One region of the Paradesulfitobacterium aromaticivorans genome, then DNA from elsewhere that is predicted to be linked to it. Evidence: riboswitches for the same ligand, from Rfam matches in the RefSeq annotation. Region 1 holds a riboswitch; each other region holds the start of a gene.
What was found. A riboswitch is a leader RNA that binds a small molecule or an ion and turns the genes downstream of it on or off. The one in region 1 is predicted to bind cobalamin.
Positions count from the first base shown of each region.

Region 1 (7,391 bases):
TTCAACCGCTTTTCCTTCAGCCTCAGCGTCAGCATATAAAGTCCCCAGATCTTTGACTAAAAACTCAGCCGGATCTTTGACAGTAACCGCAAACGCTTTAGCTAATTCTTCCGGAGCGACCCCAAAAGCGCTGCTTACATCCCCGAAAGAATACGAACCGCGAATATCCGCCGGATTATACTGTCCGGCAAATTCACCTGAGGTATATTTAGCCGGAACCTTAGTGGATTCCGTGTGCCAGACCCCCAGCCCTTTGCTTATTCCTATGCCGCTAAACAAAATTACAAGCATAAATATCGCCGCAATTTTAGAATTTATCTTCATGCTTTCATCCTCCCTCTACAGCGCTAACCTCAAACTGATTGTTCCTTATTCATCCCGTGCTGTAGAAGCTTTGTCCCCAGATAGCTGGTATTGCCGACCGGACAAGCTTCCTCAGACGTGCACTTAAGGCAGGAGATGCATTGGTGGTTGCGTACCACTTCTCCCTTAGACAACTCAATGTTCATGGGACAGGCTTTGTCACAGGCCTTGCAGGATATGCAGCTGTTGGCATTGCGCCGTACCCTGAAAATACTAAAGAGATTTGTGAGGCCTAACACTGCTCCGTAAGGACAAGCATATTTGCACCACGGCCTCTCCACCAGGAGAGATGCAAGCATAACTATAACTAGCGAGATAATGCCGCCCACGGCTATTTCACTGGTCCAGAAGTTAAACAAGGCGTAATACGGATCAATATTTTCAAATACTGTTATTTGCCCGGTCACAGCGACCATGTATACGACCCACGCCAGCATTATATACCTAAGATATCTTAAGAAGCCGTCAACTTTCCGCGGAACTAAATTATTGTAGCGCGAGCGGAAAATCTTTTTCCCTATCTTGCCAATCCACTCCTGCAAACTCCCAAGCGGGCAGACCCATCCACAAAAGAGCGGGCCAAAGGCAAAAGCTGTGATAAAGATTATTATCATAAGTATGAATGAGGATTCGTGAATCTTTTTGACAAAAGTGCCGGTGGCCAGAAACTGATAAGTAGTAGCTACCCCCCCGAACGGACAGAACGCATGGGTTGACGCATCCGAAATTAATGGGAGGGCCAGGCCGTAACCTGCCAGGGTTTTGTTCACTGCAATCAGCACGATCAGTCCGAAAAAGAATAGTTGCAACCAGGTCCTCAGTCGAATTTTTTTCTTGCCTGCCATGAAATGTCCTCCTCTCAAAACTAAGCAGCCGCAGCGTTTCCTTTCAGCGGGACAATTTCGCTTAAGTTCGCTTGACCTCGCTTGACCTCGCTTGACCTCGCTTGACCTCGCTTGACTTCGCTTAACCCAGCTCGGTCCTACGGCTACAGATACAGTCTAACGCTCCTTTGTGGTTAATCTTTTAGGAGAATGTGAATATTTCATGAATATTTGAGAGGAGAAGGTTTCTGCTTTGGTTTGAGAGGCTTTCGTTAGAGAGTCCCTCGCTGCGTGAAATACCTCAAGTAAATTCCTAAAGCTGTCATACTCAGGATAAAGAATATAGCCAGATAATCCTCCAACCGCAAAGTCCGCTCACGTACACCGGTCCAAGTCCTTGTGTATCCATAACCCCGGTTGAGCATAGCCATGGACAGGGCATCAGCCATTTGAATGGAATGAATGATGAGCGGTACCATAATGGGAATATAGGCTTTAATATTTCCCGTCAGGCTCTTTTCTCCGAGGTGGGCTCCCCGCGCCTTTTGGGCCTCAAGAATATGTATTCTCTTTTTGTCCAGAGCTGGGATAAAGCGCAGGGCTGTTACGATCATAAAGGCTAATTCCGGGGGGACTTTCGCTTTCTGCAAGAATTGCAAAAGGTCATCAAGCGGGGTAGTGAGGCTAAACACGGAAGAAGCAAGCACCATCGTCAAGAGCCTAAACAAAAAATTCAAGCCCATGAGAATCCCGCCTACGGTAGCTCCCAGACGCTGTCCGGGTAAGAGATAAAAAATAATATTCTGACTGAATCCATTTCGAAAACGGTCTCCTGGATAACTAAAGGCAGTTACTACTAAAATGAAAAAGAAGATGGGGAGAAGAGGAATTAGCATCGCCCGAGCCTTGGTCAAGGGCATGCGGGCGGAAAAGGCTAAAATTGCAACAAACAGGGTCAACCCCAAATTATAGAAGGGATTCTGAAACATCAGGGCAAGCACCGTGAAGCTTATAAAACCGAGCAGCTTCGTCCGCACATCCAGGCGGTACAGAAGGGGCTCCTGCGCTAATTTGTTTAATGACATCCCGCTTTCTCCTCTCCCGCAGCCGGAACTTTGATCCGATGATTAACGGCCACAAACCCCTGCATTTATGAATTCTTCGACAGTAAGGTAGGTTCTTCCCAGTTCCAGATTTGTTAAGTCCTGGCTGAGCCGGGCGATTTGGGGGGGAACAAGTGCAGCCTCTTGCATTACGCTCGAATTCGTAAACAGGCTACGCGGTTCGGCATCAGAGAGAATCCGCCCTTGATTCATGACAATGACTCTGCGGGCATGGCGAGCGACAATTTCCATATCGTGGGTGATCATCACGATCGTTGTTCCGTGCCGGTTCAACTCTCTGATAAAACTCATGATGGCCTGAGTTCCGTTCCAATCCAAGCCGGTAGTGGGCTCGTCAATCACCAGGAGCTTGGGCTTGAGGGCCAGGATGGAGGCTGTTGCGAGCAGCTGCCTTTTCCCCTTGCCCAGGGTAAAAGGGTGATCTGTACGGTGTTCTTGAAGCCCGGTTAAGTCCAAAACCCAGTCCAGGCGATTCCTTATCTCCTGGTGTCCGAGCCCGACATTCCTTAGACCGTACTCAATTTCCTTTTCCACGGAAACGGCGAAGATTTGGTGGTCGGGGTTTTGAAAAACATAACCCACGGTTTGGGCCAAACCTGCCGTCTCAATGTGGCGCGTGTTGATGCCGTCTACGATGACATCCCCGTCAGAGGGTTTAAGCAGACCGTTGAAATGTTTGGCCAGCGTGGTCTTCCCAGCACCGTTAGGACCGACAAGCGCGACAAACTCTCCCTCTCTAACGGACAAATCAAGGTCCTTAATGACTGTCTGGCCCGACGGGTAGCGGTGGACAAGACCCGACACCGTCAGTAAAACCGGCGTCTGCGCTATAACAGGCCTGTCTGGGATTGCCTGTGCTAGAACTTGTTCAGCCGGCACCGTCAGGACTATTGCAGGCTCAGGTGACTCCGATCGGCCCATTACTATCTTTCGTACAACATTTGCGGCGGCTGACAGATTGAGCGGAACCTCCTCCGATTCGATCCAGCCCCTTTGATAGAAATCCCAGCCAAGCTCGCTTACCGGCAAGGGCTTGATCCCCAGCTGTCGGAGAAGTTCGACCTGGCGAAAGAGGTCTGCAGGCAGCCCCCGCCAGACAATCTCTCCTTCATTTAATACAACGACCTCGTCCGCTCTCTCAATCACTTCTTCGACGTTATGTTCTATTACTAGTATGGTTAGGTTGCGCTTTCTCCGCAGCTCATCAAGGGCAGCATAGAGGTCAACCCGCCCCTGAGGGTCTAGCTCAGAAGCGGGTTCATCTAAAACAAGGATCTCCGGACCCATGGCCAACACACCGGCAACTGCCAGGCGCTGCTTTTCCCCGCCGGAAAGTTCGGCGGTATTCCTTTGATCGTACCCTTGAAGAGCAACCAACTTTAAGACTTCAGCAACTCTGCGTTCAACTTCCATCTCAGAGAAAGCGAGATTGCGGGGGCCAAAGGCTGTGTCTTCCGCCACGGTCCGCCCGAAAATCTGAGTTTCCGGATCTTGCAGCACCAAACCGATGTGCCTGGCCAGAGCTTGTACAGGCTGGCGGCTGACATCCTGCCCTGCCACGGTCAGCCTGCCGGAGAGCTCTCCTTCCAGCAGCTGGGGGATAAGCCCGTTCAAGCACAGGCTTAAGGTGCTCTTGCCTGCTCCGGCAGGTCCCATGACAACGACGAACTTCCCCCGCTCAAGGTCCAGGTTGATGTTTTTTAAGGTAAGGCTTTCCGCATGGCGGTAACGATAACAAAGATTTAAAAGTTCAAGTGCATTCTCCATGATTTGCTCCACTTCCAGGTTCCGCAGTTCTCTGTCTGAACTAAATCAATTTGCTCCCTTTGATCGCTTTATAAGCAATGCCTGCGATGATAACATTTAGCACCGAAGCCAGCACTAAAAAAGGCATAATCCCCAGCACAGCCCCCATGCCCCCCGCCGGGAACGCCGTGAAGGAACCAATAACTCCATTGATAATAATCGCCGCGACGCTTGCCGGAATGAGGCCCAGTTTGCGGTTAACCCAACGGAAGACAAGCGCACATACCGCCATGATCGCGGCGACGATAAGGTGAACAGGAATACTTAAAGGGAAACCTACAACAGCTGATGTGAGCATGTGAGCCACCGCAATCACTATGCTGCCCTCGGCCGCACCGAAAGCAATGGCCGCAAAGTACCCGGGGGCCGAATCCATCCCAATTGTTCCTACCGGACTCGGAATTTTAATAAGGGCACCAACAGCACTTAGAGCAATAAAGATGGAGATGATTGCGATCCTTCTGACACTCGCTACGGATTTAACGGCATTTAGTTGACTCATGAATAATTCCTCCCTCTAAAATTCAATATTCTTAAATTACTTCTTGATTACTTCTTGATTACTTCTTGATCAATTTATAATTACTTCTGAATTACTTCTTAACATTGGGAACGAGTATCCCAGCCTTATGCAGTGCTATGGACCAAAATGCAGACCCTACTCCCGCAAGCTCTCCCAAAGCCGAAGCGGTCAACTCAGCCGGAGATGTGAAAATCAAGCAAGTGGACGGCCCAGCCGACTTTTTCCAGTCAACCTGAGAAGAGCAATCCGGAATAAAGTCACATCCAACATTCTCCGCAAGCAAGTCAGCCTCCCGACGAATCCCTTGAGAACCGATAGGAACAATATCATGAATGCCTTTAATTTTCACGAGGGATAGAACATGTTTACCCTGAACGATCTCTTCATCATCCGGGCTTTGTACCTCAGAACCAACCTTTGGCAGCCCAAGGCAGTAAACGTTGTCTCCGCCTTGGGAAGTTGCAATGCGCAACTCTTCCCGCCTGCACGTGCCGACGATGCTGATTCCCAGACCAGTCTGGCTGGTCGGCATATTCTTCTCCGTACTGACAGCCACCGGCAGAGATCCTTTCTCTGTGAATTTAAGCTCGTCCTTCACTCCGGCCAAGATCCCGTCTCCTGTGGGGTTCAGTTCATTTGATACTGCTACGGTTACAATTTGCGGAACAGCCCCGGCTGCAAGCACTTCGAGCAACGCAACGCGGACGGTTAATCTACCCACTAAATAAGGAGTCACTTTAACGATGTCATACTCTTTCTCCCCAATCGCCCCACACGAATCACAGGCGGCAACAAGGCATTGCCCGTCTGTGAGCATCGCAACTTCCACATCCCGGCCTCGATAGCCCATCCTACTTCACCTCCTTTCCACTCAGTATTAAAGCAAAGCTAAAGTCATTCTAAAAATCGAAGCGATTCGAGAAAAATAAAAAAGCTCACAGTCATTTACCGTGTTACATATAGGTAACAGGCAAATTAACCATGAACTTTACCATGATCCATGAACCGAAAGTTACAGGCAGGTCTCCTGACTTAGAATCATCGCCTTTACACGCCTTCCCAGCTGCCCAGTGGCTGATGTGCAAAAACTCCTCTTTACAGTGGCGGGTCCGCCCGGGACTTGCACCCGGTTCCCTATTCTCCCTAAAAAAGGGCACCTATAACTTGTTTTATTGTTACTAACTAGTTATTCAGAATTCAGTAGTCAGTAGTCAGTAGTCAGTAGTCAGTAGTCAGTAGTCAGTAGTCAGTAGTCAGTAGTCAGTAGTCAGTAGTCAGTAGTCAGTAGTCAGTAGTCAGAATGCCCAAGAATATGCTTCCAGCAAGTTATTAATCTCTTGAAACGCTCCTGTCTCCTGTCTCCTGTCTCCTGTCTCCTGTCTCCTGTCTCCTGTCTCCTGTCTCCTGTCTCCTGTCTCCTGTCTCCTGTCTCCTGTCTCCTGTCTCCTTATGATTTTACCATTATTAAAGCACTCCTTCAAGCCCTCTCATTTTAACCTCATTTCACTCCCTCTCATCATAGTCCTGTCCTCTTAAATCGTTAAGGGTTGAGAAAATTCTGGCTTCAGGGTATGATTTGGGCAAGAGGAAGAAGCTTACTGAAGCTTTCCCATTAGTAGAGGAGTGGAAACCATGGCCAGATTACCGTTGTTAGACGTCGAGAAAATGCCGGAAAAAACCCGGGAGATGATCAGCGGGGGCAAGTCCGAAATGAAAGGGCTAAACATCAACCGCATGGTTGCCCATGCGGAAAAAAGCGCCCGCCACTTTATGCGGCTGGGCAACTCCTTGCTCACTCAAGCGAAGTTGGACAGCCGCCTGCGCGAGCTGTCAATCCTGAGGATAGCGACCCTTTGTGATTCCCGCTATGAATGGTACCAGCATGAAATCCTCGCCCGTAAAATCGGAATTTCTGACGGGCACATCGCAGCGGTGAAGCTTGGCCCGGACAGGCCGGAGTTCAATGATCTGGAACAGGCGGTACTTAAGTACACTGACGAAGTAACCCTGAAGGTCAAGTCGTCGGATGAGACTTTCAACACCCTGGCTCGAGTATTAAGCCATCAGGAATTGGTCGAGCTTACCTTGACCATCGGGTTCTATAATTTGGTGGCACGTATTTTGGAGAATACGGGGGTCGAAATCGAAAGTTAGGCTGCTCTCTGGTAGGGGGCTGTTCCCAAGCACTTCAACTTAGCATTGGGAGCAGCCCCTTTTAAATTATTCCAAAGGAACCAACGATAGCCTCTGAACATATGTTGTACTATCCCGCGTTTACCCATAATATGGAAGGAGGAATAAGCAGATGGCTTTTGGAGCAGGTGGCGGCGGTGGAATCGGTTGGGGATCCGGAATTGGAATTGTTGTGGTCATAATTCTTCTGCTGATTGCTTTAGGAATCGTGTTCTAAGAAGTAGAACTGACACACGAAAATATTAAAAAGGAGGTTACTAGTATGTACGGATACGGCATGTTGGGTGGGTACGGTGCAGGCTACGGCGGCTATGCTTGCGGTACCGGTTATGGCGGTTACACCGGCGGTTATGGCGTTGGGGTCGGCATCATTGCCATTGCAATTCTGATCTTGATTGCCCTGGGCGTTATCTTCTAAATTAGAAATTAACGAATAGCATCACCTGCGCGAGAGTTCCTTTGGACTTTCGCGTTCTCGTAACGCGCAAGAGCATCAAACTTATATGCTCCAGTAGAGACAGTATCAATGGCCCTTGAAAAATCACCTTGTTTGCGTTA
Region 1 covers NZ_BAAHYT010000010.1:1,432,608-1,439,998, reverse strand. Annotated here, with positions in the region: gene ACYQ2N_RS12725 (hypothetical protein) at 1-324, opposite strand, end outside; gene ACYQ2N_RS12720 (4Fe-4S binding protein) at 354-1,208, opposite strand; gene ACYQ2N_RS12715 (energy-coupling factor transporter transmembrane component T family protein) at 1,460-2,272, opposite strand; gene ACYQ2N_RS12710 (ABC transporter ATP-binding protein) at 2,315-4,078, opposite strand; gene ACYQ2N_RS12705 (ECF transporter S component) at 4,119-4,619, opposite strand; gene ACYQ2N_RS12700 (alpha-ribazole kinase) at 4,711-5,490, opposite strand; cobalamin riboswitch at 5,641-5,816, opposite strand; gene ACYQ2N_RS12695 (carboxymuconolactone decarboxylase family protein) at 6,273-6,794, shown strand; gene ACYQ2N_RS12690 (hypothetical protein) at 7,096-7,251, shown strand.

Region 2 (7,391 bases), 160 kb from region 1:
TTACTTTTCGGCGGTATTTAAAAAGTATGAAGGTATTACTCCTTCCCAATATCGATCCAACCAAAAATAATAAAAGCAGGACCGGCAACCGAATCAAAACCACGGTGCAGCATGTCATAAATGCTAAAAGTCAGTAGATCACGGCAGACGGTGACGCAGCGCCGGCAGCGAATACATTTGCTCGGTTCCCGGACAAGGGAAGGGGACAAATCATCAACGGCAAAAGCTCCTCTTTCTCCTTCCCATTAAAAATCTGTCCCAAAGAGTTTTTTCCCCATTAGACCTTAGAATCTCAAGTGTGCGCTCTTGTTCCATCTTGACCTCCGCCAGATCATCATTCACCTTTAAGTTTGACCGAATCCACGAAAATTATCCGGATTGCAGATGAAAACTAACCAGCCCAAAAGCTGAGTCTATGATCATCCTCCCGTAACATATTCAGAAGGGCTAGGAACTCGGGGCTTATCCCTGACACGCAAGAATTAAGGCACTGCCAAAACTAAAGAAAAAACATAGAAAATTTTTATTGTGTTAGCAGGAAAACGGAAATGAATGAAGAATATAATTAATTATGAAGAAATAAATGATGAAAAATAAGGCCATGGAGGTCTTGACCAGGTACGGTAGCTCCATGGTTTTTTTCTGTGGAGCGGAGCCATCTGGTTGACCACCTTTTGGGCATAGCTCATGAGCATCAAGGATAAGGATAACCGATCGAAATACGTTGTATTAATTGGGCAATAGGCAATGCAAAATAGGAAAATCGTTTAATGGGACCATGGAGGTCTTTCAGCGGCACGATGGCGCTGGATGATGCCATGGTTTTTTCAATAGGTATTACCTTTTCTTAGTTTATTAGATCGGCATGGATCTAATAATATACAACCTCCTCTTTGCCGCCTGTCGTAGCAGGTCAGGCCGAGGCCGGGGTGCGGCAGGCGGCTATTTTTTTAACTTGGAGACTTCTTCTGGCACGTGGTTAAAGGAAAGTATTTTAATGAGGTGAATGATGATGGAGAAAGACATACTGGTTAAGGATGATTGGCAAAGCTGTGTTGACTTTCATGGGCATATCTGTCCTGGTTTGGCAATCAAGGCTGTGCAGATTGGGATGAGGGAATTAAGAGAGTGGTGTGCGCAACAAGGGGTGGACATAGGCGAGGTTGTGGCGATCGTTCAGAATGATGCTTGCGGAGTATCCGGTCCGCCTTGCCCAATCGTCGGCAGGGTCTTCAGTTCCGGATGGGCCAGCATATAGGGCTTTCCCGTCGACGCTTGCTGGCCAGGGGGGAGTTCCTGGCGGTGTTGGGGAATAACGTGGCTGGTAAGTCGTACGTTTCCCAACGTTATGAAAGCAGCCGTTTAACCGTGTTTAAGTCAGGATAGGGCAAATGGAGAACCGGCCCGTGGTCCTACCCTTATAAAGGCAACAAAACGGAGCATTCACCTTGACAGGCTAGTTCTTATCTGCTAGCCTATTCATGAAAAACATCATACACGTAGAACGAGTATACTTTCTTAAGGGAAAGTATTGAAAAGGGAAGTCAGCAAATCTGACGCGGTCCCGCCACTGTGATAGTGAGCGGCCTTACAGGATGTCACTGGGAAACCGGGAAGACGTAAGGCGGCGATGAACTTAAGCCAGGAGACCTGCTCGCTTTAAAGCCACACAGGAACCTACGGAGGATAGGGGGAATGTAGCGATGCCTGGTAACCGGAAGATATTATCTGGCTAGCCGGACGAGTTAAACCCTTTACAGGAATTCTGTAAAGGGTTTTTGTTATGGGCTATCAGTATGGATCGTTGATCGGTATGGTCGTTGGAGTTAGAAGAAAGGATGAAGAAAAATGGTGGCATACGTCAAATCGTTGCGCCGTGTGCGGGAAGAAGTTTTAGGCCAACTTGCGACCGATCGGGAGCATCGTGTCAAGTGGTTGGTACAGCTTATGGATATCGACGATGAGCTTGAAGAGCTTGAGGGGCACGACAAGATCAGAATCATAGAAAAGGTTAAAGGTAGTGCAAGAATTGAAGAAATTCAGAAGCCTCAAAAGCCTAAACAGCGGGGAAGGATGAAGTCAGGGCGTACGCGGGGCGTTGTTTTTATCCTGTCGCCTGGGGAAAAACGGGCTTAGTTCAGGATTTTCACGGTCTGGCAACCGATGCAGGAAAAAGAGTCAGGCATGCCAACCGTAGTCATGATGGCGAACAAAGTATCATGTCTGTGGACTGGATCATGTGCGGAAAGGAAGAGGAGATATGGCTGTTTTCCAGGAAATCCGTAAAAGGGACGGCAGGGTGGTACTCGCACCTGCGCACAGCCTTGGGGCAGCTGGCAAATCTCTTTTATACCCTTCAGGAGGAAGCTGCCGGTGCTCAGGCTGTTTCGTCGTTCGATACGTATCTTGCGCCCTTCGTTCGCAGGGACAATTTGTCCTATACAGAGGTAAAGCAGGCTGTTCAGGAATTCGTTTTTGATGAGCCTTATTATACCAATTCAACCCAACTGCCGGTCGGCTATACAGTGGATATTTTTGAGGCGCTCGAATTGCAGGAGGCACTGCAGACAGAATATACGGGTGGCACGGTCTTCTTTCTGGGCGAACAAATCGATGACCCGAATACCGTCAAAGACTTATTGCAGAAAGTCTTTGCCCGCTATCGCCTTCCTTATTTTATGGTAACGCCGACTTTTTCCGTTTGTGAGGCTCACGGATATATTAGCGGGGAGCACTATCATTGTCCTATCTGCGGTGGGATGACAGAGGTGTGGAGCCGGATCGTGGGGTATTTCCGACCAGTTCAGAACTGGAACAAGTGTAAGCGCGCAGAATTTCAGGAGAGGCAGGAATTTGTTTATGCTGCCTGCTGAATCTGAAGATACCTTAGCGGGAGTGCATCCGGTTTATCGAACGATGCCGGCTTTCGATAAAGTTGCCCTGCAAATGAAGAACTCTGAATTTTGTCCCTTGAATGAAGGAGATGACACAAATTCCTGAGATATCGAGATTTTACGGGATTATCATCACAATGTATTATGATGAGCATAATCCTCCCCCCTCCCCATTTCCATGCAACATATAATGGTATAGAGACTATTTTTGATATCAATGAAGGAGCGTTTACAAAGGGGATGTTGCACATGAGACCTAAAATTTATGGAGTTTTACCGAAAGAGGATTATACTGTTTACGTATATTTTTTGACGATGGAAAAATTAAACTTTATGACGTAAAACCCTTAATTGATAAGGGAGGTATTTTTATAAAATTGAAGAATAGGAATTTTTTCCTTAATGCGTGTACGGTTATGAATGGAACCCTTGCATGGGACGTATCTGGACATAGAGATACCAGTGATTGTAATGATATATGCCCAGATACTATCTATACTACGGCTAAAGATATTTCTAAAGAAAACATTGCTTGAGATCATCACCGAGGAGAATGTCAGGAATTATTTTGGCAACGACGTCGGGATTCTGCCGGTACCCTATATGAATGAAGAGATTAAGGCGTTTGTCATGTTGGATATCAATCAGTATTGTTCCAATGCCGCTCTGCTGCAGTCAGAAAGAGCTGAGTTTAACAATTTCGTAACTTTGCCGGGCATGGTCACGCATGATGGCCAACTCTTCAGCAGTTAAGGCACCCGGTTTATTGAGAATCCCTTCCGGAACGCCAATTTTTCCGATATCGTGCAAGACTATAGTTGATCCAATATCCTACCGACAAAACCGGAAGCATGATTAGGACCAACGCCCCGGCCAGAAGCCGTCCCCGGAGCCCAAACCGGTGAAAACCTTTTATGGTCATCCGCATCCCCCCTTGAGATAGAAAGCTAACTTTAATCTGTAATTGTGCTGAAAATCTGCGTATGTTGAAAACGACGACCAAAGGGAGAAGTAACGCCGAGTACTAGAGTATAAACTTACTGATTATGTTTTGAAGCTCCGCTGCCATGGAGGCTAAATTTTGGGCTGACGAAACAACTTGTTCCATAGATGCCGTTTGTTCCTCGACCCCGGCGGATACCGTTTGGGCTTGGGCTGCTGTCTCCTTACTAATAACATCAACTTGTTTAACCGAAGTTACTATTTTGCCACTAGCTATTTGTTGGATCGTAGCAGATATTTCTCCCATTTGTGCCGAGACATTTTCAATAAGTTTAGCAATTTCGCTAAATGACTGTCCTGCTACATTAACGACCTCAATACCTGAATCTTGAATCCTTATCCCCACTTGAACCTTTCTCTCCCCCTCACCCTGCCTCCTTAAACTCCACCCGTTCAATGAAACGGGTTAAATCTTGCATTAAGTCCACATAAATCTCTCGATTGAGGAACCTTCCGTTACTATCAAACAAAAGACGAATAAGTGGTCGAGTTGGCATTTGCAAGGGCACAGCAACGACCACTCCCATTTCACCCGTGTTTAGGGTGACAATAGCATTTTCAGGGTACAGAATGAGGGATTCTCGAAAAGCCTGCACCACTTTCGGGTTAAAGTCTTTCCCCGACCAGGCAATAATCATTTCCAGTGCATGGTAGGGGGGTAAGCCTTTGCGGTACGGTCTGTCGCCGGTCAAGGCTTCATAAACGTCGGTAACGGCTATGATTTGGGCATCGGGATGGATGCTATCCCCTTTCAAGCCGAAAGGATACCCCTTCCCGTTCCAGCGTTCATGGTGTTCCCTGACCATCGCTGTCACACTGTTTAACAAACGGGTGTTCCTTAGCATTTCTTCACCCATCAAAGGATGCCGTTTCATGATGGCAAACTCGTCATCCGTTAAACTTCCAGGCTTGTTCAAGATTTCCTTTGGCACTTGTAATTTTCCCAAATCATGAAGCAGTGCACCTAATGTCAGATACTTAAGCCTTTTCTCTTTATATCCCAAACGCATCCCCGTGAGTGCAGATAACAAGGCAACATTCAAAACGTGCACAAACGTCCCATAATCGTGTTGTTTGAACTTCTCCAAATCTAACCGCATCGCATCAAAATTCAAGTAAACGTTTGGGGTCTGGAGTTCTTTGAGAATCGTTTCTACCAGAACAACCGTCTTTTCAATCTGCTCAGGTTTAATGAGTTTCGCCTCATGATAAATGCTCCACAAGGAACCGACCAGTTTAATATAAATATCTTTCGAAAATGCTTTTACCTGTCTTGAAGATGAAACTGAATCCTCATGTTGTCGCAGAATATAAACTTCTCGCCTTTCAAGACGTTCCTGTATGCCTGCTGTAATCGGTTGACCTTTTTGCAAGAGCAAAATTCCCGCTTCATCAAATAAGTCCAGACTTGCAAACTTTTCCAAAGCTGAATTTGGTAGTAACTTCTCCAACACCAAATTCATGGTTAACCCTTCTTTCTTCTCCGCCCGATAATCTATACAACTTAGGACCTATCCAATCACACCTTAAACTTCGCCACGAGCTCACTCAGTTTATCGGCCAACTCGGCTTGTGCTTGTGCCGATTGGTTAACTTCTTCGATGGCTGTTGTCGTTTGAACTACACTAGAAGATATTTCTTCAGAACTCGAGGCAGATTCTTGAGCCGTCTCGGTTACATTTTGAATTGCTGAACCGATTTGACTGATAATTTCGTGCATCGTTAACGTTGCCTCAGCCAATTCTTTGGACATTTCTGTCACGAAATTTGAGTCTTCTTCATACTGGCTACCTGTCTTAGCATAAGCTTCGTAGTCAGGGCGGACTTTCGTTTCAATAAAAGTTAGTAACTCTTGCGTATTCCCCATCAGATTGTTAAATGCCCTCTGCACATCGTTGATAACCTTATGAATATTTCCTACCGCCAGTTGCGATTGTTCTGCCAACTTCCGAACTTCATCAGCGACGACTGCAAAACCACGTCCTGCTTCTCCTGCGCGAGCCGCCTCAATGCTAGCATTGAGAGATAAAAGATTGGTTTGTTCGGCAATTCCACCAATAGTTTCTGCCATGACTTTAATTTCATCCACAACTTTCGACTGTTCAAGAGCTTGCTTGACCTTGGCTTCTTTATCCCGATAGATATCATCCGCTTCACTCACCGCCTTGGTTCCTTTGGTCTTGACTTCACTGGCCCGTACCTTAATCGCCAAAGCGTTTTCCTGTCCATCCTTAGCTTTCTGATTCAGTTGTTTGGTATATTCTTGGATTTCTACTGCAGAAGCCCCTACCTCTTCCGTACTGGCACTGAGTTCTTCTGTTCCCTGAGCAATCTGCTCCGTCGATTGCTGGATGGTCTGCATCGTCGCCGACAGTTCTTCCATCGTCGCCGACAGTTCCTCCGATTGAGCACTCAGCGTCTGAGAACCGTCACGAATGGCGAGTAATAACTCTCTCACTTTTTTTACCGCCTGCTTAAGAGCATCCCCCAGTTGCCCCACTTCATCCCGTCCGTGCAGGGCTAATTCCTGGGTTAGATTCCCTTGTCCAAAGGCTTCCGCAAACTGAACGATGTGGGAAAGCCGTCGGGAGAGGCTGAACGATAGATACAGGCCCAGCACCAAAGCAAAAAGGAGACTGAAGCCGAGAATTGCAATCATGGTTGTTCGGGAAGATATAAAAGTTTCATGGTTTTTATCGACACGGTTTTTCGCTTCGTTTTCTAAAAAAGACACTGTTTTATCCAAACTGGCCAAAGCTTTATCATTGCCTTTCAGGGCCTCTTGCAGCACTGCCCCCGCCTCGGCATAGTTCCCCTCATTGACGAGCTGAACCAGCTTGTCCCGCTGGCTCCGCCACTCCTCCTGGGCAGCTTTAAAATCATTATAATATCCTTTTTCTTCAGCCGAGAGCGTTTCTAAAAAGTTCTTGTCGTATTCCTGCTGGGCTTTATTGTTCGCTGCCTTAATAGTCTCGATCTGCTGTAAAACCTCCTGCTGCTGAGTTTTGTCCCGGGTAGCGTAGAGCAAAATGCTGGCGGCACGGTTTTGCTCAAACGTCGCCTGTATTTGGGTTAAATCTTGTAAGGCCGCAAAGTTGTCACTGTAAATACTTTCTCCGCTCGCCTCTATCGTTTGCATATCGCTGATGCCGATATAGCCGACCAACGCGACCAAAAGGGCAATGATGACAAATCCTGCTGTCAGTTTCACTTTCCAAGGGATATTATTCATGAATTTCATTTTTCCATTCTCCCCCTATATAGTTTCTTCTACTTTCCATATTCTTGACTATTGAAAATTTCAGGTCCCTTGACCCGTTCGCCATCAAGCATATTCTGTTCTCCTTTCCGTTTTTTTCATGCTTCGCTTGCTTAATATGCCTCACATGCACAGCTCTCCTTTTCAGTCAGGGCTGGATAAGCATGAGCAGGATTTCAGGAAGCGAAGAGGGTCGGGACATTGAGTACGAGAACAAGTTTCTCACTTAAGTTAAG
Region 2 covers NZ_BAAHYT010000010.1:1,268,537-1,275,927, forward strand. Annotated here, with positions in the region: gene ACYQ2N_RS11925 (response regulator) at 1-70, shown strand, start outside; gene ACYQ2N_RS11930 (4Fe-4S binding protein) at 36-209, opposite strand; gene ACYQ2N_RS11935 (FmdE family protein) at 1,013-1,258, shown strand; cobalamin riboswitch at 1,490-1,672, shown strand; gene ACYQ2N_RS11940 (hypothetical protein) at 1,849-2,136, shown strand; gene nrdD (anaerobic ribonucleoside-triphosphate reductase) at 2,220-2,873, shown strand; gene ACYQ2N_RS11950 (hypothetical protein) at 2,854-3,000, shown strand; gene ACYQ2N_RS11955 (hypothetical protein) at 3,245-3,430, shown strand; gene ACYQ2N_RS11960 (HD domain-containing protein) at 3,570-3,704, opposite strand; gene ACYQ2N_RS11965 (hypothetical protein) at 3,658-3,816, opposite strand; gene ACYQ2N_RS11970 (hypothetical protein) at 3,919-4,242, opposite strand; gene ACYQ2N_RS11975 (HD-GYP domain-containing protein) at 4,262-5,359, opposite strand; gene ACYQ2N_RS11980 (methyl-accepting chemotaxis protein) at 5,416-7,137, opposite strand; gene ACYQ2N_RS11985 (chemotaxis protein CheW) at 7,332-7,391, opposite strand, start outside.
Region 2: linked by a shared signal. The riboswitch ahead of ACYQ2N_RS11940 (hypothetical protein) and the one ahead of ACYQ2N_RS12700 (alpha-ribazole kinase) in region 1 are both predicted to bind cobalamin.

Region 3 (7,391 bases), on a different contig from region 1:
AGTTGTTTTTCCAAAGGTAAAACGAGTTCCCTGGCGTTTTGTACATGAATGCCTTCTACAAGGTTGACTTTATCTTGCCGGGCGAGGTCCCCTGCTGCTCGGATTAAACCGCCCAATTCCCGGAATTTGGTTGTTAACTTCCCTTTGACCGAGCACATCAAACCGGCTTCAACCAATAGTTCTAGGTATGCCCCATAGGAGAAATGAGGGATTTTACCGTCTTTGTTGACTTCCTGGGCTATGAACTGGGCTAATTTATAGCGGTTTAGCTCATTGTCTTCAATCTCTTCTTTCATATAGATTTCATAACCATACCCTCTGATCCGGGAACGCAGAGCCGGGTGCATTTTATCCATGTCTTCCAAGTTTCCGGCCAACACCAGTAAGAAATCGCAGGGCACAGGTTCACTGCGAACCATGGTACCGCTGGAACCAAGACTTCTGCCGGTGATGGCCAGTTTTTTCTCCTGAAAAGCCGTCAACAAGCTCTGTTGGGATTCCATACTAAGGGTGGAAACTTCATCGATAAACAATATCCCTTTATGGGCCTGGTGGATAGCACCTGCCTCTATGAGCTGGTAGGGAGGGGTCTCCACTCCTCCGGACTGGAAGGGATCGTGCCGTACGTCCCCTAACAACGCACCGGCATGGAAACCGGTAGCATCAATAACCGGAGCATGTTTCTTACCGGAATTGTTTATTAGTATCTTGAATTTCGGTGCTTGACCCTGGGCTAAATACCTTTTTTTCAACCCGTAAATGAGTAATACCAGAAACAGTCCACCTAAAAGGTAATAAAAATTGTTGCGTGTAAGAGTATAGAAAAAACTGACAAACGAGATAGCAACTACTGCAAAGATTAACAAAAAATTTAAGGAAAAGCCTTGTCGCTTGAACTTCTCCTTAGCCTCTTGCAACAGCTTTTCACTCGCTCCTGAGTTAACGATTTGAATTAAGGGTTGTGTCCGCTGTTCCCGGTTAGGTAAACAGATAACATCTTTCAATTCTTCAGGTGGTAATAGTTCTGCCATAGCTGAGGCCAGTAAGCTTTTGCCGGTCCCGGGTTCACCCAAAAGCAGAACGGACCGTTTTTGCTTGGCAGCAAGTTTAATTATTTGTACAGCCTCTTCCTGACCAATAACCTGGTCTACCAGACACTCGGGAACCGGAATTTCCGCTGTAGAGTCAAAGCCCTTCATTTGCATGCTCCTTACTTCTAAAGAGAAGCCTGATTTTCAGCTGTGGTGGCCCTTATTTCTTCTGCATATTTTTGAGCCGCCAGGACTAGTTCCGGGTTAGTTGAATGTGACAAGCGTTTTAACGCAGAAAACAGTGCTTGGCGGCTCAATGGTTGGTCCTGGTACTGTATTCTAAGTAAAATTTCCATAACTTCTCCGGGAAACCTATCGGCAAGAGGCCCGGACACTGCCCGGGCTATCTGCCACTGAGTAACAGCGTTAGGCAGGGGCACCCACCGCTTAAGACATTCATATGCTGTTTCCGGAAAAATTTCAGCCAGGACCTTCCCGATAATCTGCGATCCGATGAGTCTACGTACTGCTTTACTTTCATCAACTACCAGTCGGTCTAATAACGGTATTAGCAACGGAAGCAAAGTAGAATCTCCTTTCCTAATAACCGGTACCAAAGACAGAGCTGCCGTAGCTCGCAAATATTCCCGTTCATCCCCAAGCCACCTGGAATAGTAGTCTAAAACACTGTTATCCGTCAGATCCCAAAGGGCAGCAATACCCCAGGCAGCTCCTTCTCTCACCTGCCATACCGGATCAACAGCCAGTTCTTCCAAAAGCGTAATCACCTTAGCAGGTTCTTCAAGGTAAAACCGGCTCAAATATTTTCCAGCAATAAATCGAAAGAACCACTGCTTCCTACCAGTGTAGTCCTGGCAAACTTCGTATAACCTGTCCGGTTGCTCGCTAAAGTATTTTTCAAAAATCTGCAACCCCAAAGCCAATTGCCCGCTATGTGCTCTACTAGCCAAGATCAGTAGCATTTTATCCAGTAAAAAGAAAAGTAGACGATTCATCTTTAACCTAACCTATCCTAAGTATTCGAATCGGGTGCGGTTATAAGTCTCTTAGATTGACGAGACTTGAGGGATTTTGGAGTAATAACTCCTGCAACCATTCCGAAGGCAATGACAACCATCAAAAAGATCATAGTCTTAACTTTAACACCGGTAGGGGGCTGAACTCCCATCACTTCTACCGGGAACTCTGTTCCTACAGGTGTAAACTTAATCGAAGAAGTAGCCGTCGGCTCAATCATAAAGGTCAGGAGGTGTTCAGCACCGTCAGCAAACATGTTATCAAAGCCAAAACCACCGTCAGTCGATACAAACTCGGTATGCAGTACGTTTTTATCTTCTTCCATGTGATGGGCATTGATTTTTACTAGAACATTGGTTACCGGCTGACCGGTGGCTTTATCTACTATTTGTCCGGTAAATTTAGTCAGGTGTCCTACCGTCGACATTCCAGGGTTTACATTAACAGTTAATTTAACCTGGCCGTTTTCCGCAGATTTCACGATAGGGTTGAAATCTGCCGATTGATGATTCATGGTCATGGCCAGGAGAGGTGCGGTTGTCATACTTAAAGCTATTACGAGTCCAATCATTAAAAAAGTCTTAAGTTTCATACTTCTACTACCTCCCCAGCCACTCTACGCGAGGTTAATATATATCCCGTTGCAAATCCCAAAAGCAACAGCACTGAAATAAAAATCGAAACATTCCTTACTTTAGTTGGGTTTTCGTTAATCGTAAAGTGCAGGGTTTTTTCTACCGCATGATTGGGGTTTCCGGTTGGTGTAGCTTTAACCGTTAGAGCATATTCTCCTCTGATTGGGAAGACATATCCAAAGTCCAGTTTCCCATCGGGAACAAAAACCTTGCTCTTCATCAGAGTCAGACCCTCCACTCTTGGAACATCAGTAGAAGGAAAGAACTTTGCAGCGGGGCTTTCCAGGGTGAAGGCCAGTTCTACATCCTTCACAGGTTGCCCCTTATTATCTTTCACTACGATGGAAAACTGGGAATCAAAATTAGGCTTGATTACATTAAACTCCGGAGTAGATTGCAGTTGAATCTGCAGGTCGTTTTCCTCAGCAGCATGCGTTGGGGAAGGAGTAAAAAGAAATAGCACTAGAAAAGCCAATAATAATGGCCGTATATAAACCGCGATTCGAGTATTCACTGATTTAACACCTCTTTCTAATTGTATACTTAAATTAATGACAAGGAATAATCATTAGTGCATGCCGGAGGGCATGCACTGAATCATGTAAGGGCGGGTAAGTGCTAAATAATAAGGTAAAGAGGACTAAACCCGTCAGAGCTAAAACAGACAATAATTGTACCGGTAACGATAAATTAAGATTAAACTTTTTGTGTGAAACCACATTTTTATTGGCATAATTCATCATCAATTACCTCCAAAAATAATAAATGAGTCAATTAAATACGGTTCTTCTAACTCATTGGGAACCGACCCAAGAGAACAATACTCTTTACTCAGGGATTTACTGATCAATAAATCAAAAATAAGGGGCCAAAACTGATTGTTAGTGTTTTCTGAATGACGGGCAAAAATAAATCCCTAATCTATAAATTAGGGATAATTATCCAGCCGCAGTTTTGCACAAAAACGGCACACAATAAAAACACCTCCCTAACATCCCGTAGGTTGTAGAAATGTTGGAATAAGCAGGTCTCCTGGCTCAAGTTCATCGTCAACTCACGTCTTCCCGGATATATCCCAGTGACATAATGCGAGTTAACTTCCTCTTACAGTGGCGGGCACCGCGTCAGCTTCAACTGACTTCCCTTTTCAATTCTTTCCCTCGGAAAAGAATCACTCATCCAAAGATATTTAGTTGAGCCTCTATACATTAAAAATAATACTACAAGATTATGAAGAAGTTATGAATTTCTTGTGAAAAATAAAAGGTTTTTCCCTAAATTAGCCAGTAGGCAATAAAATCGTTAATACCTGCTAGAATAAAAATAACACCCCCTACCTTCTGAAGAATTGCATTTATCCTTGGTACATTCCTTGTAAACAATTTTGTTGTTCCTATACCATAGGCAAGTAAAAAGGTAATAACTAATAACGGTATGACTGTTCCGATAGCGAACAGTCCAGGTAAAATAATTCCCCCCTGAGTTGAAACCCCCAACGGGATAACAATACCGAAAAACAGCCAAAAGAGAGTTGGGCAAAAGGCCAAAGAATAAACTACACCTAAGAAGAACTCCCGTATATTTTTGATGTTAGGTATATGTCTTATCAGGTTTCGTTCTAATGAAGTAAACAGCGATAATTTTGTCTTAAACAATCCAAGCAAATATAGACCAACGATTAACATCAAAGGACCAAGGGCCTTTCTGACTACTTGTACGATAGGAATTGCTTCCTGGTTAAGCTTAATTCCCAACAAGATCGTCAGTGAACCTATTAACGTGTACACAACTACTTTTCCTAGGGTAAATGAAAAGGCTGCTGATAAACACTCCTTCTTTTTGCTAATTTTTTGGGTAAATAAACCCAAAGCACTAAAGTTTGTTGATAGTTGACAAGGAGCGGTGGAACCAAGCAACCCCAAAAGCAGAGCCGATAACACCGGAATGTGGAGCTGCAACGACAGACCTGACAAATAAGGACTCAAAAAATTATTTACTTGTCCTAGGAAAGCGTACCATTGACTAAATAAAGTCATCTAATGCTCCTTTATAGAAAAGAGTCCAAGTTAATTAAAATTACAGTGCCTTTTTTAATGCTTCTTGGAGCGTATTCAATGTCATACCACCCACATGCGTTTCCCTAATTATTCCGTTCTTGTCGATAAAAAAGCTCGCCGGTATTCCGTACACCTGGTAAGCATCTGCTACAGAAGAATTACCGTTGGTGTCTAATAGTACCGGAAAATTGGCATTGTTGTCTTTCAATATATTAACTACGTCTGAGAGCTTGTCATTAAAAGTTATATTCACCGCCAAGACTGCAACTTTATCTTTATTTTGCTGGTAGAATTTCTGAATCTCTGGAATTTCCGCTTTACACGGCGGACACCAGCTAGCCCAAAAATTAAGGTAAACGGGTTTGCCTCGAAAGTCGCTTAAGTTGACAGTATTGCCATTTAGATCTTTTAGCGTAAAATCTGGAGCCTTAAATCCTATCTGTGGTCCTGGTGCTTGGTTTACTGATGGTGGAAGATTACTCTTTAGCTCTATCGTGGCAAAAAGCACTACGAAAACAATCCCAAGGACGATCATAACTATTCGTTTGGACATATTGGACATATATTCTCCTCTTTCACGACGTTGTTAAAATTTGTAGATAGGCTAAGACTTGATCTAGATAACTTCGAGATTCAGGTTGCGATTTTGAAAGCCAGTATACTACTAAGATTGGACTTCTATATGAAGAAAGTGTGAATTTCTTATGAAAATTGTATTCTTAAAAGCCTGTAAACCCTCCGTACAAACGAATTAACTCAACGGTGATTCTGGTCATCAGATTAGTTATCAACAATATTCCTAACCCAATCATCAAATAACCGCCGATTTTGGAAAGCAATGCACCGTAGGGAACTAATTTCCGCACTGAACTCAGCGTGAATGCCAAAACAAAGAAAGGAATAGAAAATCCGGCAATGTAGGCCAGAATCAAAGCCAACCCTGCGGAGGGTTGGTTGGCACTCATGACCAAAACTGACGCCAGTATGGGCCCTATACACGGCGTCCACCCGGCAGCAAAGCTAATACCAACCAAAACGGAACCGCCATAGCCCACTCTCGTTTGGCGGTATTCCCACTTCTTCTCCATCATCAGCCATTTGGGGGTTGGCAATCCGCTCAGGGACAATCCCATGAGAATGATAATTCCGCCTCCGATAATTCGTATCAAAGTTCGATGGGTGATAAAGACCTGCCCGAGCACGGTCGCAGATAACCCAAGCGCTAAAAAGACAATCGAAAACCCGATCACGAAGAAAAGCGTGTGGGTCAACGCCTTTAACCGGTGAGCCAAGACATGTTTTTCGTTCCCCGAAAAAGTCATTCCGGAAATATAGGAAATATACGATGGATACAGTGGCAGACAACACGGGGAAACAAAAGAAAGCAGCCCAGCGATGAAAGCCAGCCAAAGAGTCGGGTGGATGTCTGTGTTGATTCCGGACGCATACCGAACAGCAAACCAAACGTACACCACGACGACTGCAGTCACGCCCACTGCACTTACGATGGTCCGGAGGCGTCGCCCTTGCATAAAAATCCTCCTCATTTAGGCACATAGTTAGATGTCATTGCCACATGTATTACAAACCAAAACATCGCCCTCAATATGGAATCTACGGGAATAACACGGTTCGCAAAAACTGCTGGCAACCATTACCCTGCCCGCAGGCGTCAGATATGCTGCATTCCCATACCGGTAACTGATTTATATTCCTTGCTGTCGACTTTTACTGACCGCGTCAGAGTTTAACAAAGTAACAGAACACCCTGTGGCAGGTGTTCAAATATTACATAACATAGGTTTCCTGGAAGCTATTCTCAGTACTATAAAGCATCATCATGAACATTTTTCCGGCGGGGGATAATATGAATTTCTTATTACACGTCAGTCACAGAGGGTTCCCCTTTGGTCAGGGTTCCGGTCTTATCGAAAACAACCGCGTTCAGCTTGCTGCTCCATCCCCAAATTCCACTGTTTAGCCCTAGCTTTGAGGTAATTATGTGGGCCAATTCAATTAGACCGATAAACAGCGCCTCAGGAAAGAATCACTCATCCCTAGTATTTAATTGTATTTAATGATACATGAATCTAGAAAGCTTGTATAGTTTACTGTGTACTCTTTAAATTACCCACCTTAGGGACATTAGCCCAGAACTCCGGTGTCTGGTGATTCGGTGGAGCCTTATCCATCAGGCTCGTTAGATCCTGACCTGCCACAAGCTGTTGACCCATGGGAATATGTGTTCCCAATTTCCAGAGCTTAGTGTTGGTAACGTCATAGACCACTCCCTGTACAGTGATATAAGCCGGTTTCCCATTTGTGCCATTATATTCTGCTAGTTCTTCCCTGGTAAATTCTCTTAAGCTCTTATCGCTCTGGGCAGTATTTTTTCCGGTTAATGCATTGCTAGAAGAACCAGACGGTGTTTGCGTTGGTTGTGGTGCTTCGTTTCTGGAACACCCGTTTACCAATAAAAGAGCAAGCAAGAGTAATACCATAATCAACAATATTCGCTTCATATTGCTTCCCTCCTTGTAGTATTTCCGGTGTTCGCCAACAGTTCACTGCAGCTAGCTAGTATTTGCCAACTTTATGACAGGTGTGCAATTCTCCCGTGCTCTAGTCTC
Region 3 covers NZ_BAAHYT010000011.1:1,080,600-1,087,990, forward strand. Annotated here, with positions in the region: gene lonB (ATP-dependent protease LonB) at 1-1,199, opposite strand, end outside; gene ACYQ2N_RS22035 (DNA alkylation repair protein) at 1,217-2,047, opposite strand; gene ACYQ2N_RS22040 (hypothetical protein) at 2,065-2,661, opposite strand; gene ACYQ2N_RS22045 (hypothetical protein) at 2,658-3,218, opposite strand; gene ACYQ2N_RS22050 (CbtB domain-containing protein) at 3,253-3,447, opposite strand; cobalamin riboswitch at 3,710-3,898, opposite strand; gene ACYQ2N_RS22055 (sulfite exporter TauE/SafE family protein) at 3,979-4,740, opposite strand; gene ACYQ2N_RS22060 (TlpA family protein disulfide reductase) at 4,781-5,314, opposite strand; gene ACYQ2N_RS22065 (cytochrome c biogenesis CcdA family protein) at 5,481-6,293, opposite strand; gene ACYQ2N_RS22070 (Fe-S-containing protein) at 6,321-6,467, opposite strand; gene ACYQ2N_RS22075 (HD domain-containing phosphohydrolase) at 6,493-6,627, shown strand; gene ACYQ2N_RS22080 (cytochrome b5 domain-containing protein) at 6,870-7,283, opposite strand; gene ACYQ2N_RS22085 (ABC transporter ATP-binding protein) at 7,355-7,391, opposite strand, start outside.
Region 3: linked by a shared signal. The riboswitch ahead of ACYQ2N_RS22050 (CbtB domain-containing protein) and the one ahead of ACYQ2N_RS12700 (alpha-ribazole kinase) in region 1 are both predicted to bind cobalamin.

Region 4 (7,391 bases), on a different contig from region 1:
CTTTGTTCCTCCTATGCGCATTATTTCCTTCTCTTCCAATACACGAAGCAACTTTACTTGAATATGAGGGGATATTTCCCCTATTTCATCTAAGAAGATCGTCCCTCCGTCAGCAAGTTCAAATAACCCTGGTTTCCCTGCTTTGCGGGCTCCGGTAAATGCTCCCTCTTCATAGCCAAAGAGTTCACTCTCAATCAGTGATTCCGGTAAAGCCGCCAGATTCAGGGCTACGAATGGTCGTTTTTCGCGCCCTGAGGCGTTATGTATTGCTTGAGCAAACAATTCCTTACCAGTCCCACTCTCTCCCAGAATTAATACAGGCAACTCTGTAAGTGCCATTTTTTCGGCGGTATGAATTACTTGTTTCATCGACTCGGAGTTAAAAATAATGTGCGAAAACTTATATTTAGCCACGTAGCCGTCATTTCGACCTACACCCATATTGTTTCCGCTGGATTTTATTCCTTCTCTGGCGTGTTTTAGAATAAGAATAATTCCGCTAAGCTCATTATCTTCGAACAGCGGCATTTTCGTAATGAGCATCTTGGTATCGTTCATTTTCCAACGTCCGTTTACTTCCGATATCCCGGTTGAAGTTATCGTTTCAAGCCTTAAACCCGGAACAAGGTGCTCCAGTTGCTTTCCTCTCACATCAACCTCCAGGGGGACTTTCATGAGTACTTTCGCATAATTGTTACAGGAAACAATTTTACATTGATGGTCTACCGCAATAACTCCGTCATTAATATTATCTAAAATGATCTCCATTTGCCTGTTTACTTGTTTTAGGTTTTTTACGAGCTTTGCCTGTTCCATGTTAAGATGAAGGATCTCACGCACTGCACGAGCTGTAAGGAACTTAGCCCTGTCCATGGGCAGGTTGCACAAAACATTTAGTTCAATAAAGGTGGAAATATCAATAATTCTATTGCCGATATCAATAACCCGGTCGATTGTTGGGGGCACCAGCAAACTCATACCCGGTGTGATCGCTACATTGATTTCGCCCGGATGAATGCCGCTTTTCGGATAATACGGAAATAGTTTAAGGTGGTTTACGCCCATGGTTTGAAGCAGTTCAATCGTTTCTTCGGTAGATTCCTTAAAGTTGTTTACAACTAAAACTCTGGTTCCCGCCTTCAGATCAAAGACTGGGCTTAATTTGGCAATATCCAGTGTACGGTGTGCAACAATCACCTTTTTCTTGGTGAGTTCAGAAACAAGCTCTCTGATCTCTGCATACGAAATCAGACAGAGGTCACATTCCAGAGGCATTGGTGACTGTTCGTCAAGGCAATAACCAACAACCAAGATTTGTTCTCCAAATAAATCTTTAATTTGAGCTAAAAAAGTATCAAATACCGAGCGACTTTTTGTAATTAAGCCTAACTTGATTGTTGCCATTTGCTTATTACTCCCTTCCTCTTTTAACTTATTGAGGCAGAGAAAATCGGTCCTGACCCCCAATGATCCATGTCACCTAACGTCCTACGTTCCAGACGCGTCCAAACCACATTAATCTAACATTCCACATGTTTCCTTTATATTCCTACCAAAAAAACAATTACTATAAGCAAAACAAAAAACCAGAGCATTGAAATACGTTCTGGTGTGATCGGAGGGGAATTGCTTTTGAGTCAACCCCTGCCAAAAGTCGTATACAGAATCCTTCACCGCACATCTTCTTTAACCCACTCTAGCACTTCCTTCACACTGTGCGCTGTCAACCCCTGCTTCATGGCGGCCCGCTTGAGGACCACAACCTCAAGACCCAGCGCCAAGGCTGCGGAGATTTTCGTGTCTGTCCCCCCAGCCGGACCGCTGTCACGGGTAAAGACTATGTCCGCTCCATAAAACTTAAACAGCATGCGGTTAAGTTCTTTGGAAAACGGCCCTTGCATAGCCACGATATCTCTGGGGGCAATCCCCAAATCCTGGCACTTCTGAACCAGCCGCCCTTCCGGTAGTACCCGGACAACGAAGCGTGCCTTCGAAGCAAACGGACTCTGAACGAGGCTGTCAATCTGGTGGCTTCCCGTTGTGACAAAGACTGTTACAAGATCTTTACTTGCTCCGCTTAAAACCTTGCGTTCCGGTCCTGCTTTGTTCAAGGCCAGAACACGCTCTCCCAGTTTGTCCAAGGCCTGTTCCCAGCTTCCGACCGTATGTATCAAAGGATTCGCCGGGATCACTGTTTCCGGTCTGTCTAACCTAAGAAAGGGAATGCCCTGCTGCTCGCAGTATTCCCTTACTTTCCCGAACCTGGCACTGCAGGATGGGTGACTGGCATCAAGGATGACGGTACAGTCAAAAGACGGAATCCAACTGAGTAATTCTGCCAGATCCCCGTCCCGCTTACCCTGAGGTGCAAGCAATCTAAACTTGTCGTTATGAGTCTCAATTTTAAGGCTGGGAATACCTTGAGCGAGCAATCGCTCCCCGAGCTCGCGCGCGGCTGCCGTTTCTCCCACAAGAAAAATCATTAAGGCTTAACCCCCTCCTTAAGCGCACTGAACACCTGGCGTGCTTCCCGAATAGTCAAAGGGAATTCCCCTGCGGGAAAACCTTCCCGTTTAGCAAGCACCTCCCACAAATGCGCAATCCGCGGCAGGCGCAGAAAACTCTCCCTGATTAACTCTGGATCCCCGAATACTTGCGCAGGTGTCCCCTGCTTAATGATGCGCCCGGCCTGCATGAGGTAGGCCCGGTCACAATAAATTGGCACGATATCCACTTCGTGCGTAGACAAGATAATTGTCAGCTTATGTTCTTGCTGCAAGTCCTTAAGCAAACGCATGAGCGCCGTCGCTGTGCGCGGGTCCAGGCCTGCCGTAGGTTCATCAAGGATCATTATTTCCGGTTGCATCGCTAAAATCCCGGCAATGGCAACACGCTTCTTTTGCCCGTAACTTAGCTGATGCAGACTGCGCTTGCGATATTCCCACATCCCCACTTGCCCAAGCGCAAGCTCCACTCTGCCCGCAACCGTTGCTTGAGGCAGGCCAAGATTAACAGGCCCATAGGAAACATCTTCATACACCGTGGCTGCGAAGAGCTGGTCATTCGGATCCTGAAAGACAAGCCCCACCCGCGCGAATACTTCCTTCTTGGGCCAGCGGCTTAACTCCTGTCCTCTGAGCAAAACATGGCCCGAATTCGGCTTAAGCAATCCGTTAAACTGCTGAAAGAGTGTCGTTTTACCACATCCGTTAGCCCCAAGCAAGGCCACACATTCCCCGGCAGCGACAGCAAAATCAATACTGTGCAAGACTTCCTCCCCGCCTGGGTAGGCAAAGCTGAGGGTTCGAGCCTCTAATATCGGTTCGGTAATAGCTCTCTCGTTATCCTCCACGGTCGCATCCCCTTCATTCAGATAGCAGATTAGTTGCCACAACGAAACACCTATTTCAGCGAGCCATGAGCCAGGCAAAAATAATGATGGAAAGGCCCGCCACTGCAAGCACAATATCCCCTCTTCGAACCGTGCGCAGGTAATTAACCCGCATTTCCCCTTCATATCCCCGGCAAAGCATAGCCTCCCACAAGCGCCTACTACGCTCAAAAACCCGCAGGAACAGAACGCCACCGATCGCAGAGGTCGTCTGCACTGTGCGCCACCAAGTGCCATAACCCAGGCGCATGTGCTGTGCTTTTTGCAGGCGGTCCAGTTCTTCCATCAGTACAAACAGAGAGGAATAGCTCAAAGTCATAATTTCAATGACTGTCGCAGGAACTTTGAACCAGGCGAGGGCACTTACCCATTCCTGCACACTGGTGGAGAGCGTGAGCAAGAGCATGACACTCATCCCGCCCAAAACACGCACCGCAAATAAACGTCCCTGAATCAACCCTTCTTCATATCCGGTCAGATGCACCCAGCCCAGTTCCCAATGAAAAGCAGGGGTCTGACCGCTGAGGAAAATCTGCGTTAGCCAAAGCAAGACCGCGATCAATACCACCGGACGCAGGCGAAGGGCCACAAGGCGCACGGGTACACCCGCTCCCAAGAGCAAAGCCAGGCTTGTTAGCCCAAAATATGCCGGAAGCTGCCAAGTCTTAGTGCTTACTGCTGCCATTAAGCCGCATACCGACAAGAGCAGTTTTACCCTGCCGTCAATCCTGGTCAATACGGTCTGCGGAATCTCCAGTGTCAGATGATGGGCGCTCATTTGGACCTCATCTCCGCATCGGCGCTATACATATGATTCGAATTGGCTTTAAGATCGCTCTCGCGGCTATTCTTCTTGCCAAAAAAGCCACGCCATTGATAGCCCAGATAAAACCCGGCTACCGCTCCCCCGGCAGCAAATACAAACAACAACAAATCCCCTTTGTCTGTATTAATAAGGGGCGGGCGCTCCTTGACCCCTATTTCCGCAGCATATTTGGCAGCCACTTCTCCGACCTTCTCATCTGCACCGGGCATAGACATAGAGCTTGTTCCGACATATACCAGCAACGCTAAAAACACGATAGCCACAAGCCATTTCCCTGATTTTCCCATTATTTTTCAGCCCCCTTGGCCACATACTTGGTTAGCTCAGACCCCTGCGACCGGATCTCTTGCGCCCGAATCACTTTAAGCATCACCAGGATGTCTGGGCGGCGTTCGGCAATATACTTGAGGATAAAGCCTGTGAACAGCCCTTCTACGATCGCCAGCGGAGCCTGAGTGGGCAGGAATGCGCCAAAGATCGCGATAAACACTTCACTCACCAGATGCTGCCCGTGAATAGCGAGAGCCAACTGGATCGAAGTACCTATATAGATGGCAATATCCCCTATCACTCCGGCAGCGAGTCCTGACCAAAAAAGATTCGCTTTCATTCTGCGCAGCATCCAAAAGATTAGCCAGCCTGTCAGCCCCCCGAACGCTCCCATGGTCAGGGTATTGGCCCCTAAGGTTGTCAGACCGCCATGGGCAAAAAAGAGAGCCTGAAATAAAAGCGCGATCATACTAACTAAGGACGTAATCCATGGCCCTAGCAAAATTGCTCCCAGCGGAGTTCCGCCCGGATGGGAACTGGTACCGGTTATCGGTACGGGCACCGGCAGCAATGAGACCAGGAAGATCCCTGCGGTCATTACCCCTGTCAGTTGCTTCATCATGGGAATCTCTTTGCTTTTTTCAGTTAGACTTTTGACCCCGGCGGCAGCCATAATAACGGCACCTGCACCATAGAGAACTGCCGGTACGACCGGGAGCATTCCTTCTGCAATATGCATCTTTCTACTCCTCCATAATTAAAAAAGACAACCGACACTGCCATGCTCCAAACATCCTAGTACAGTAGCTTAGAGTCACGGCAATGTGTGGTCATCTTAGAAACAGCGTTCACTTCCGCTCTCAAGTCGCATCCGCATTTTTGAGAGCAAATCCCGCTGGACAAGACAATCTGCATGCTCCCCTCAGGAAGCTTATGTAAGTTTTCTACAACAGAAAAACCTCCACCAGAGGCGGAGGTATGCTGCTTCAACACGCACCTCCCATCCATCGTGGGTAAAGTGTTCTTTGCGGACAAGCAGGTTTCCTGGCTTAGGCTCCTCACCTTCTGCCCCTTCCCAGGTTTCCCCAGTGGGTATGGCAGAAGACTCCCCTTTTACAGTGGCGGGACCGCGCCGGATTCACACCGGCTTCCCTTTTATGACTCCTCAGTTCAAGAAGGAATCACTTGTCCGAATACGTATGAACTTGTGACTATTTTAGCATCCGTAGGGGCTCGGGTCAATCCCTTAGCACAGATTTCAGGATTCCGCTTGCAAAGATTTTCGGGTTAGGGATGGGCTACTTGCTCTTGTCCATTCCTTTAAGTATTAATACGACAAGAGTCGCAAAAGCGATTGCAAACATCAATGTTTTTGAAAGTACTTCTAATTATGTCATATCATTTTCATTTTTGTCATAATTTTCCCTCTTGCAATTCTTGCATTAATTTGCTAAGATAACCCCATAATTTAACATGATCTTGACTCTTATCCAGAGTAGGTGGAGGGACTGGCCCGATGAAACCCGGCAACCGGCAGCTAATGCACGGTGCTAACTCCTGCAGGCAATCTGGGAGATGAGAGGAGAACCGAGAGTCGCTTCGCGTGTTTTCCTCGCGAAGTTTTTTATTTGCCGGAAAAACTAAGAGATAGTCTCTTAACTTAAGATGAGAGTCATCGACAAGAGCTATTAGGGAGGCACGTTACATGATCCGGGTTGAGAATCTAACCAAAGAGTATTCCTCTGCTCAAGGCAAGGTTAAAGCCTTGGAAAACATATCCCTGCATATTCCACAGGGCGCTATTTACGGCATCATTGGTTTAAGCGGTGCGGGCAAGAGTACGCTTGTGCGCTGCCTTAATCTTTTAGAAAAACCGAGCAGTGGCCGGGTTCTTGTTCAGGGACAGGACCTCACCCAATTGTCTGATAGAGAACTACGCTCAGCCAGGCAGAAGATCGGCATGATCTTTCAGCACTTCCATCTCCTGCAGTCGCGCACGGTCGCGGAAAACATCGCCTTCCCTCTCGAAATTGCCGGGTTTCCCAAAGAAGAGATAGTTACCCGGGTTAACGAACTTCTGCCTTTGGTGGGATTGAAGGAAAAGGCCAACACCTACCCTCCTCAGTTAAGCGGCGGGCAAAAACAGCGGGTCGGCATCGCCCGTGCCTTGGCTACCCAACCGCAAGTCTTACTTTCCGATGAAGCGACTTCTGCTTTAGACCCGCAAACAACCCTGTCCATCCTCAATCTTTTGAAAGAAATTAACCAGACCTTAGGCTTAACTATCGTAATTATTACGCATGAAATGAAGGTTATTAAAGAAATCTGTTCGGACGTGGCGGTTATTCATGAAGCTCAGATTGTGGAACACGGCCCGGTCGAGTCGGTGTTTGTCAATCCTCAGTCAGTTATCGCTAAAGATTTTATTTCAACCGTTTTTCCCAACGAACTTCCACCCGAGCTTCTGCGCGATCTCGCTGCCCACCGCGATTCTGAGATCGTCCGCCTTAATTTTCTGGGCGCACGCGTTGCCGACCCTGTGATCACTGACCTGGTCCGAACTTGCGCGGTGCAAGCAAACATCCTTTACGGCAGCATTGACCACTTGCGCTCTACCTTGTTTGGCACGCTCACGTTGGAACTCCAAGGAACACCTGACCAATTGGAAAAAGCCCATGCTTACCTGTCAAAGCGTGAATTGCAAGTGGAGGTGATCCAGCGTGCACTTTGAACTATCCATGCTCTTTGACCCATCTTACTGGGAATTTATATTGCAGCTCATACCGCTGGCTTTGGGTCAGACCATCTATATGGTCATCGTCTCGACAGTACTTGCTTATGCCTTGGGGCTGCCTCTGGGAGTCTTGCTCGTAGTCACCTCCCCGGGGCACATTTTGCCAAATC
Region 4 covers NZ_BAAHYT010000008.1:54,539-61,929, forward strand. Annotated here, with positions in the region: gene ACYQ2N_RS02620 (sigma-54 interaction domain-containing protein) at 1-1,404, opposite strand, end outside; gene ACYQ2N_RS02625 (precorrin-6A/cobalt-precorrin-6A reductase) at 1,671-2,483, opposite strand; gene ACYQ2N_RS02630 (ATP-binding cassette domain-containing protein) at 2,483-3,352, opposite strand; gene cbiQ (cobalt ECF transporter T component CbiQ) at 3,408-4,169, opposite strand; gene ACYQ2N_RS02640 (hypothetical protein) at 4,166-4,504, opposite strand; gene ACYQ2N_RS02645 (energy-coupling factor ABC transporter permease) at 4,504-5,226, opposite strand; cobalamin riboswitch at 5,505-5,691, opposite strand; SAM riboswitch class I at 5,971-6,069, shown strand; gene ACYQ2N_RS02650 (methionine ABC transporter ATP-binding protein) at 6,193-7,218, shown strand; gene ACYQ2N_RS02655 (methionine ABC transporter permease) at 7,226-7,391, shown strand, end outside.
Region 4: linked by a shared signal. The riboswitch ahead of ACYQ2N_RS02645 (energy-coupling factor ABC transporter permease) and the one ahead of ACYQ2N_RS12700 (alpha-ribazole kinase) in region 1 are both predicted to bind cobalamin.